3 regions of the Arthrobacter sp. Y3221048 genome follow, and region 3 is predicted to be linked to each of the others. Evidence: predicted binding sites of a transcription regulator. Region 3 holds the regulator's gene; each other region holds the start of a gene.

Region 1 (3,275 bases), on a different contig from region 3:
CCTCGTAGCGGTCCTTCAGCCCGGACAGGATCTGCACGGCGTCTTCGATCGAGGGCTCGCCGACCATGACCGGCTGGAAGCGCCGCTCCAGGGCGGGGTCCTTCTCCACCTTGCGGTACTCGCCCAGCGTGGTGGCGCCGACCAGGTGCAGTTCACCGCGGGCCAGCCGGGGCTTGAGGATGTTGCCGGCGTCCATGCCGCCCTCGCCGCCGCCGCCGGCACCGACCACGGTGTGCAGTTCGTCGATGAACACGATCAGCTCGCTGCCGGCGGCGCTGATCTCGTCCAGGGTTTTGGTCAGGCGTTCCTCGAAATCGCCGCGGTAGCGGGTGCCGGCCAGCATGCCCGGCAAATCCAGCGAGACCACACGCTTGCCGCGCAGTTGCTCCGGGACGTCGCCGGCCACGATGGCCTGCGCGAGGCCTTCGGCGATGGCGGTCTTGCCCACGCCGGCCTCGCCGATCAAGACCGGGTTGTTCTTGGTCCGGCGCGCGAGGATTTCGATGGTCTGGGCGATCTCGTCGGCGCGGCCAATCACCGGGTCCAGCCGGTCCTCCCGGGCCTGGGCGGTCAGATCGGTGCCGAACTGGTCCAGCATCGGCGTTTCTGCCTGAGGGTTCGCGCCCGGCTGCGGGCCGGCGGTTGTGTTGGGGCCGCCGGCCTGCGCCGCAGCTTTCTCCGCCGCCTGCTGCAGCGCCATCGGGGTCACGCCCGAGCCGGCCAGGATCTGGCCGGCGGGGGTCTCCTGGTTCAGGACGAAAGCCGCGAACAGGTGCTCGGGGTCGATGTACGTGGAACCGAACGCGCGGGCCACCTGGTGCGCGTCCAGCAGGGCACGCTGCGCGGACGGCGTCAGCGACGGCGTTTCGCGGGTCGGGGCGGTCTTTTCCGGCAGGCCCTGCTCGGCGGAGCGCGCGATGGCCTGCGGGTCGGCGCCGGTCAGCTTGATCTGGCTGGCGGCCGGCTCCTGACGGGCCATGACGTGCAAAATGTGCAGGGCGTCCACCTCGATGTGGCCGAGGCCCGCGGCAAACCGGGCCGCCTGTGCCAGCACTTCATGGGTGCGGCGGCTGAGCAGGCGGGTGAGGTCAACGGTGCGCGACTGGGCAGCCCGCTGGCCCTGCAGGTAGCGGGCTAGGAACTCGTCGAATGAACCGTTGCCGGAAGCTGGTCCGAAGAACAGTGGCATGAATGATCCTCCTGTGGAACGTGAGTGCCTTCGACTCATGTTAACGCCTTCGGGTGAAGATTATTCCAGAAGTTCCGCAAACTTGAGTGAAGTCGGCTCACTCTTGCCTGGGGTTGTGGCGCGGGGCGTTCATTTCGGGCGAATTTGTTGTGCCCGAATCGTCGGATCCAATAGGGCGGCCGGACTGCTGGACTGCCGGGGCATGGGCCCGGGTGAGGGCCGGTGCTAGTGTTGTCTTCGAAGCTTTGTTCGAAGACGGGGGTCCGGGATGTTCGGTTTGGAGCAGCCGTCGGATGCGTCGGCCGGCCCGGAAATGGGCACCGGAACGCCCGAGGATGCGCGCGGTTTCCCGTCACCGGCGCGGGACTACTTCCACGGCGGCATCGACCTGAACCGGCACTTGATCCGCGACCGCACCAGTACCTTTGTGATGCGGGTGGCCGGGAACTCGATGGCCGCCGCCGGGATCAGCGACGGCGATGAGCTGATCGTGGACCGCTCGCTGACTCCGCGCGACGGTTCGGTGGTGATCGCGGTGCTGGACGGGGAATTGGTGGTCCGGCGCCTGCATCTCACCGCGGACGGCGTGCGCTTGCAGGCGGACGACGGCGGTGTCCCCACCGAGGTGGGCGAACTCGCGGACCTGAGCATCTGGGGCGTCGCCACCCGTTGCCTGCACCATGTCTAGCGGCCCCGTATCGGGGTCCGGCGCCGCGGCCTCCGGCCAGCCGTCAGGGTCCGGCAACACAACCTTCGGCCAACCGCCCGAATCCCGGCCCGGCGAACGAATCGCGCTGGTGGATGTCAACAATTTCTACGTCTCCTGCGAGCGGGTCTTCGATCCGTCCCTCGAGGGGCGCCCCGTCGTCGTGCTCTCCAACAATGACGGCTGCGTGGTGGCGCGCTCCGAGGAAGCCAAACAGCTGGGGCTGAAAACCGGGACGCCGTGGTTCCAGGTGGCGCCGCGGGCCAAGGCGTGGGGGCTGGTCGCGCGCTCCAGCAACTACGAGCTGTACGGAGACCTGAGCGCCCGGGTGATGGAAGTGCTCGGCCGGTTCGGGACCTGGCAGGAGGTCTATTCGATCGACGAGTCTTTCCTGGGCCTGCCCGGCGATGAAACCCAGTTGCTGGAAACTGCCGGCCGGATCCGGGCCGCCGTGATCCGGCAGGTGGGCGTGCCGGTCAGCGTTGGCGTGGCCCAGACCAAGACGCTGGCGAAGTTTGCCAACCACGTTGCCAAGCGGAATCCGCAGATGGCCGGGGTGTGCTCGCTGGGCTCGATGCCCGCTTCCGACATCGCATGGATCCAGTCGCGCGTGCCGGTCACCGGGCTATGGGGCGTGGGCGGACGGACCGGGAAACGGCTGAACGCCCTCGGGATCGAGTCGATCGCAGACCTGAAGGCCGCGGACCCGCAGGCGATCCGCAAGAAATTCTCCGTGGTGCTGCAGCGAACCGTGCTGGAACTGAACGGGACGCCCTGCATCCCGCACACGGAGGAGCGGGCCGACAAGCAGCAGATCATGTTCTCGCGGAGTTTCTCCACGCCGGTGACCACGCTCGAGGAGATGGACCAGGTGATGGCGGTTTACGCCCAGCGCGGGGCGGCCCGGATGGCAGCCGAGGGACTGCGTGCCTCGGTGCTGACGGTGACGGCGGGGACCAGCAGGTTCGCCGGTGGCGAGGGAGCGTTTCCCGCGGCCAGCGTCAACTTGTCGACGCCTACCCAGGACCCAATCCAGCTGACCAAGGCTGCCGTGGCTGCCATGCGCGGTTGCCTGGTACCCGGCGCCCACTATGTCCGGGCCGGGGTGCTGTTGTCGGGGCTGGAACCCGCGGCCGGGCAGCAGACCTTCGACCCCTTCGTCAGCGATTTGGAACAGCGGCACATCGGCGACCTGTTGGGCGCCGTGCGTTCCAAGTTCGGCGAAGCCGCGATCGGTCTCGGTCAGGGCGGGCTGGCCGCCCCGGCGGCGTGGTCAATGAAACGCGAGTTCTCCTCGCCGCGCTACACCACCGAGTGGAGCGACCTGCCGGTGGTCAAGGCGGATTGATCCACGAACGAAACGGGCATGGCAGCGGCCGG
Region 2 (3,275 bases), on a different contig from region 3:
GCTGGTGCAGGCCGATCGAGGGCTCGTCCAACACGTAGAGCACGCCGACAAGACCGGAGCCGATCTGCGTTGCCAGCCGGATGCGCTGGGCTTCTCCGCCGGACAACGTGCCGGCGGCGCGCTCAAGGTTCAGGTACTCCAGGCCGACGTCCAGGAGAAAGCGCAAGCGCGCCTGGATCTCGATGAGTACCTGGTGGGCGATCTGGGTTTCGCGGGCGGAGAGTTCCAGAGCGGCCAGGAACGAACTTGCCTCGCGCAGCGGCAGGGCAGACACTTCCGCGATGGACTTGCCGTTGATCAGCACGGACAGCGACGCGGGGTTCAGCCGCGCCCCGTTGCACTCCGGGCACGGCACCTCACGCATGTACTCCTTGTAACGGTCCCTCGCCCACTCGGACTCGGTTTCCTCATGCTTTCGGTGGATGTACTGGAACGCGCCTTCGAAACCAGTGCTGTATTTGCGCTCCCGGCCGAAGCGGTTGCGGTACTGCACCACGACCTTGAAGTCCTTGCCGTGCAGTACGGCTTCCCGGACCTTCTTCGGCAGGTTCTTCCACGGCTCGTCCATGGAGAACCCCAGTTCGTGGGAGAGCCCCTCGAGCAGCCGGGTCCAGTACTCCTGGGTGGCTTTGCCCAATGACCACGGGGCGATGGCGCCCTCAGAAAGGCTCCGGTCCGGATCCGGGACCACCAGGTCCACATCGACTTCGAGCTTGCTGCCGATACCGGTGCAGGCCGGACAGGCACCGAACGGATTGTTGAACGAGAACGAGCGCGGTTCGATCTCGTCGATGGCGAGCGGGTGTTCGTTCGGGCAGGCCAAGTGTTCCGAGAAGGCACGAGTACGGCCCGGCTCGTCCTCGGCAATATCCACGAAATCAGCCAGGACGCGGCCCTCCGCCAGCGCCAGGGCGGTCTCCACCGAATCGGTCAGACGCTGATGGATGCCTTCTTTGGCCACAAGCCGGTCCACCACCACCTCGATGGTGTGCTTGTACTGCTTCCCCAGCTTCGGCGGTTCGCTCAGCTGCACCAGCTTGCCGTCCACCTTGGCGCGGGAAAAGCCCTTGGTGCTCAGTTCCTTGAACAGGTCGACGAACTCGCCCTTGCGCCCGCGCACTACCGGAGCCAGGATCTGGAAGCGCGTCCCGTCGGGAAGCTCTTGCAGCTGGTCCACGATTTGCTGCGGGGTCTGCTTCTCCACGGGCTCACCGCACTGGGGGCAGAAGGGGCGGCCGACGCGGGCCCACAGGAGGCGCAGGTAGTCGTAGATCTCGGTGATTGTTCCCACGGTAGAGCGCGGGTTGCGACTGGTGGATTTCTGGTCGATCGACACCGCCGGCGACAAGCCTTCGATGAAGTCCACATCAGGCTTGTCCACCTGCCCCAGGAACATTCGCGCATAGGAGGAAAGCGATTCCACGTACCGGCGCTGGCCCTCGGCGAAGATCGTATCGAAAGCCAAAGACGACTTGCCGGAGCCGGACAGTCCCGTGAAGACGATCATGGCGTCGCGGGGCAGGTCCACGCTGACGTTCTGAAGATTATGCTCGCGGGCGCCTTTGACTACCAGGCGGGACATGTCCGCCGAGCGGGAAACGGGGGTGGCGGACTCGGAATCGGTCGCCGGGACGGACGTTTCGCTTGCTTTTAGCACGGTATCTACTCTAATCGAAAATTCGTTCGAACTTGTATTGCATCGGTCACGGCCGGAGGCCGCTGCGGACAGCGGCTGTCCGCAGGGCGCCGTCTATGAGGCACCGGCCGCCTGCCGCGTCGCCTACTTGATGCCGTGGCGCTCCAACGCGGCCCTGGCGGCGGCGAGTGCTTCCTTGCCGCCGATGCCTTGGCCGTGAACGGCGCGGGCGAACGCTTCGGCGGCATCGCCCAGTTGTTGGCGGGCCTTGCCTGCGCCGGCGCTCACCACGGTACCGGCCCGGCCGTGTGTTTCCACCCGGCCGGCAGTTTCGAGCTCCCGGTAGGCGCGTGCCACGGTATTCGGGACCACGCCCAAATGATCGGCCAGCCGCCTGACGGGCGGCAGCTTCGTGCCCACCGGCAGTTCGCCGGCGTCGGCTGCTTCGATGATCCGCAGCCTGAGCTGCTCGAAGAGCGGCACGGCGCTGTCGCGGTTCATCCGCCAGTCAAACTCGCTCGCTTCCATCGCCTGCGCCCGCTCCCCGTCGTGTCCGCAGCATCCGGCTGCCTGTCCACTGCTACAACCAGAATGACATCCTGAGCCGTCCGGGTCGACTGTCGGTAGGCTGGGAAGCATGTTGCTTCACGAAGATCCTGCAGTCACCGTCCGCGGCATTTCCGTTTCCGAGATGGACAACAATGTCTATCTGCTGACAGCCAAGGCTTCCGGCACCCAGGTGTTGATTGACGCTGCCGACGACTTTCCGGCCATTGAGCAACTGCTGCGCGACGGCGCCGGGGATGCGGACCAGCCGGCCAAGGTCGCCCTGATCGTGACCACGCACAGCCACTGGGACCATGTCCGGGCCTTGCCGGAGGCGGTAGCCGCCACAGGGGCCAAGACGGCGGCCGGCGCGGAGGATATTCCTGAGATCGAGGTGCGGACTGACGTTGCGCTCGAGCATCAGGACGTCGGCCGGTTCGACGGATTCTCGTTGGAAGCCATCAAGCTGCGCGGGCACACGCCGGGTTCCGTGGCGCTGCTTTACCGCGCACCCGATGGTCCCCCGCACCTGTTTACCGGAGATTCGCTGTTTCCGGGTGGGGTGGGCAATACGCAAAAGGATCCGGAGCGGTTTGCGTCGCTCTACAGCGACGTGGTCGAACGGGTGTTCAACTACCTGCCGGACGATACGGTGGTCCATCCGGGCCATGGCGCAGGTACGACGCTCGGGGCTGAACGGCCCCATCTGGACGCGTGGAAATCGCGCGGCTGGTAGGGCGCGTCAACCCCGACAGACGTGGACGTTGGGGGGAATCCCGCCTGCCGGGGCCCTCTAATTCTAGCGCCGCGGGCTGCTTTCGCTCCCCTGTCACGCGAGGAAGGACGGCAGGCTGCGTTCCGCCGCGGAGTACGTTGCCGCGTCCGGGATTTGTCCTGCCATAAAGCGGTCGACGAGCCGCGGATCTACGTACGATTTGCGGGCTATGGCGGGCGTATTGCCCAGCCTCTCCGAGACGGCGTGCATGGCCGCGACGACGGCCTTGCGCCGGCCGGTTAGATTCGGTCTGCCGTTGTAGCCGGCCAGTGCCACGGCGGCCGTTACCGTTCCCTGCCACGTCCGGAAGTCCTTGGC
Region 3 (3,275 bases):
TTCCCGTCGGGTTGTTGGGCGAACAAAGAACGACGACGTTTGCGGCGGAGTCGGCCACGGCAGCGGCGGCAGCGTCCGGCGACAACGTGAAGTCTGCCCCCCGCGGAACAGCCACATAATCCGTGTCCGTCCCGCTGGCCAGCAGCGGGTACATCGAATAGGTGGGCGGGAAGCTCAGCAGGGTACGGCCGGGGCCGCCGAAGGCCTGGAGGATTTGCTGCAGGACTTCATTCGATCCGTTGGCAGCCCAGATGTTCCCTGCGGTGACGCCGTGCCCCAAGTAGCGGGCCAGTGCCGTTCTCAGCTTCGTGAACTCGCGATCCGGATACCGGTTCAGGCCCGCGGCCGCGTCGCTAACGGCCGAGACGATGGCCTGACGGACGGCGTCGGGCAGTCCGTGGGTGTTTTCGTTGACATTCAGGAGGACGGGAACCTCCAACTGGGGCGCACCATAGGGCTCCAAGCCCCGAAGATTGTCCCGCAACGGCAGGCGGTTCAGGCGTTCTAACTGCTCACTCACCGGTCCAGTTTAAGCTTCGGCCCGCCCGGGGCAGGAATCGGGCGGGCCGAAGCAGCTCATGTTACGGCTGCCTCAGCGCGCGGACGGGACCAGCAGCTGCTGGCCGGCATGGACGATGTCTCCCTGGAGGCCGTTCAATTGCGCGATCTCGAGAATGACATCGTGAGGGTTGCGGTCGGGGGCGGACCGTACCGCCACGTCCCACAGCGTCTGGCCGCTGCCAACCGTGACAGTTGACGCCGGCCCCGGCCCCAGCCCCCCGGCGGCGGCCATTGCCGGCGCCGTGAAGAAACCGATCAAGGTCAGGGCGGCGGCCGCGGCCAGCATCAGCGGCAGGCCAATCAGCAACAAACGGCCTCTGCGGGTCAGCCGGAGGTTGGTGCTGGTACGGACGCCGGCGGCCTGCGGTGCGAGCTGGGCGGACATGGTGTCACCTTTCCTATTTTCGATCTATTTCGGCTGGTTTCGATCGTCTGGCTGTCGCGTTCGAATATATCTTCGAACGTATCTCCTACAGTTCTAGCACTGGTGATCGAACATTGTCGAGACTCAGTCGAACAAATGTTTGAAATTCATCACCGCCTCGCCTAGCGTTGGAAGCGTCAAGCGGCGGTAAGAGCAGTGCACCAGCCGCCACCGACAAAACAGCCGAGACAACAATCCATGCGCGGTTCCGCTACCGCAGCAACGGCGCGTGGACCACTACGGGAGACCGGGGCCGGATATGTCCGAAGAGAGCACCACCAAAGCCGGAGCCAGGCGACGCGGCCGACCCGTCAAAGTGGGACGCAGCCTGACGCCGCGGCAGAAGAAGATCCTGGAGACGATCCAGCGATCCGTCATGTCCAACGGATACCCTCCGTCGATGCGCGAGATTGGTGACACCGTCGGCTTGGCGAGCCTGTCCAGCGTCACGCATCAGCTGGCCCAACTCGAGAAGATGGGCTACATCAGGCGCGACCCTAAGCGTCCCCGTGCGATGGAAATCCTGACTCCGCTGACACTCGAGCACGGGGGTGTGGAAATCGTCGGAGTCGATGAACCGCAGCAGCTGCGCAGCTCCAGCGGCGTTGCAGTATCTGAACTCACCACTTCGTCCGACACGGCGATGGTGCCGCTGGTGGGACGGATCGCGGCAGGCGGGCCGATCCTGGCGGATCAGGCGGTCGAGGACGTCATGCCCCTGCCTCGTCAGCTCGTGGGCCACGGCGAGTTGTTCATGCTCAGGGTTTCGGGCGATTCAATGATCGATGCGGCTATCTGTGACGGCGACTGGGTAGTGGTGCGCCAGCAGCACACGGCCGAGAACGGCGACATCGTGGCGGCGCTGCTCGACGACGAAGCCACGGTCAAGACCTTCCGGCAGCGCGACGGACACACCTGGCTGCTGCCGCAGAACACCCAGTACGAACCGATTCTGGGAGACCACGCAACCATCATGGGCAAGGTTGTCTCGGTGATGCGGGCCCTCTGACCCGCCGCAAGCTACTCAGTTCCCCCTCTGCCGGTCACCGGGGGACTTTGCCCGTTCCCGGTTGGCGGGCGGACGACCGCTCCGGCGTGGCTGCTGCCACGGCCCGTTCAGGCAGCGGCAGCAGCCAGCCTCTCCAGGATCTGACGTGCCATGGCGCCGTCCTTGGTGCTCCAGAAGGGCGGCAGGGCGCTGCGCAGGAAGCCCCCGTAGCGTGCTGTCGCCAGCCGTGAGTCCAACACGGCCACAACTCCCCGGTCATTGGAGGCGCGGATCAGCCTGCCTGCCCCCTGCGCCAGCCGCACAGCCGCATGGGTCGCCGAAACGGTCATGAAACCGTTTCCCCCGGCCTGCGCCACGGACCGGGTTCGGGCGGTCGTGAGCGGGTCGTCCGGCCGGGGGAACGGAATCCGGTCGATGACCACGAGCCGGCACGCTGCACCGGGAACGTCGACGCCCTGCCAGAGCGTCATGGTGCCAAACAGACAGGCGTCCGGTTCCTCGGCGAATTGGCGGACCAGCGCCGACATCGATGATTCTCCTTGGCACAGGATGGTCAGGTCGGTGCGCTCGCGCATCTCCGCTGCAGCTTCTTCTGCCGCACGCCGCGAAGAAAACAAGCCCAGGGCGCCGCCGCGCGAGGCCAGCAGGAGCTCCTCCAGTTCATCAAGCTGCTCGGGGCTGGTGCCCCGGCCCGGCTTGGGCAGATGTGACGCCACGTACAGCACGCCCTGCCGGGGGTAATCGAAGGGGCTGCCCACATCAACGCTGGAATAGGCCGGCGCGCCTGCTCCCAGCAGTCCGAGTGACCCGGCTACGGCGTCGAAGGTCCCCCCAACGGACAATGTTGCCGAGGTGAGCACCACCGTGTGTTCGTCGAACAGGCCTTCGCGCAGCCGGGACGCCACGGAGAGCGGCGCTATGTTCAGCGTTGCCGGCTGGTCGTCATTGGCGGCGTAGTCGCCGGTCTCGCCATAAGTACTGGGACGGGTCGCCCAGATGACCTCCCGGGAGTCGGGCGCGGACAGCAGCCGTTCAGCCAGCTCCAGCACGGCAGAGAGCCGTGACCGCGCCATCTGCCGCCCGCCGTCCGCTGCCCCCGCACCGTCCGGCTTGGAATCGGAAAGCGCTGTACGGGCGGCTTCCCGCAGTTGCGTGAGCACCAATTCATGCTCCTCGCGGAGGCCGGCCGCCAACAGCCCGGTCGGCACCGACTGCAGGACGTCCTCCAGGGCGTCGGCCGCGGAGTTCAGCGGTTCCACGCTGATCCCCGTGTGCTTGCGC

Evidence for each region. The regulator LexA, encoded in region 3, represses DNA repair genes until DNA is damaged. The targets are predictions, from matches to a motif close to TCGAACANNTGTTCGA.
Region 1: AC5RVS_RS00885 (LexA family protein) is a predicted target of LexA. The motif match lies at 1,427-1,442, and genes of this name have one in related genera.
Region 2: uvrA (excinuclease ABC subunit UvrA) is a predicted target of LexA. The motif match lies at 1,672-1,687, and genes of this name have one in related genera.

The regions. Positions count from the first base shown of each region.
Region 1 is NZ_JBNHHX010000001.1:184,854-188,128, reverse strand. Features, by position in the region: gene AC5RVS_RS00890 (ATP-dependent Clp protease ATP-binding subunit) at 1-1,189, opposite strand, end outside; gene AC5RVS_RS00885 (LexA family protein) at 1,503-1,877, shown strand; gene AC5RVS_RS00880 (Y-family DNA polymerase) at 1,870-3,243, shown strand.
Region 2 is NZ_JBNHHX010000005.1:167,932-171,206, reverse strand. Features, by position in the region: gene uvrA (excinuclease ABC subunit UvrA) at 1-1,582, opposite strand, end outside; gene AC5RVS_RS15490 (GntR family transcriptional regulator) at 1,781-2,164, opposite strand; gene AC5RVS_RS15485 (MBL fold metallo-hydrolase) at 2,274-2,918, shown strand; gene AC5RVS_RS15480 (DNA topoisomerase IB) at 3,012-3,275, opposite strand, start outside.
Region 3 is NZ_JBNHHX010000003.1:30,971-34,245, forward strand. Features, by position in the region: gene AC5RVS_RS09075 (histidinol-phosphate transaminase) at 1-520, opposite strand, end outside; gene AC5RVS_RS09080 (LysM peptidoglycan-binding domain-containing protein) at 593-946, opposite strand; gene lexA (transcriptional repressor LexA) at 1,245-1,994, shown strand; gene AC5RVS_RS09090 (ATP-dependent DNA helicase) at 2,102-3,275, opposite strand, start outside.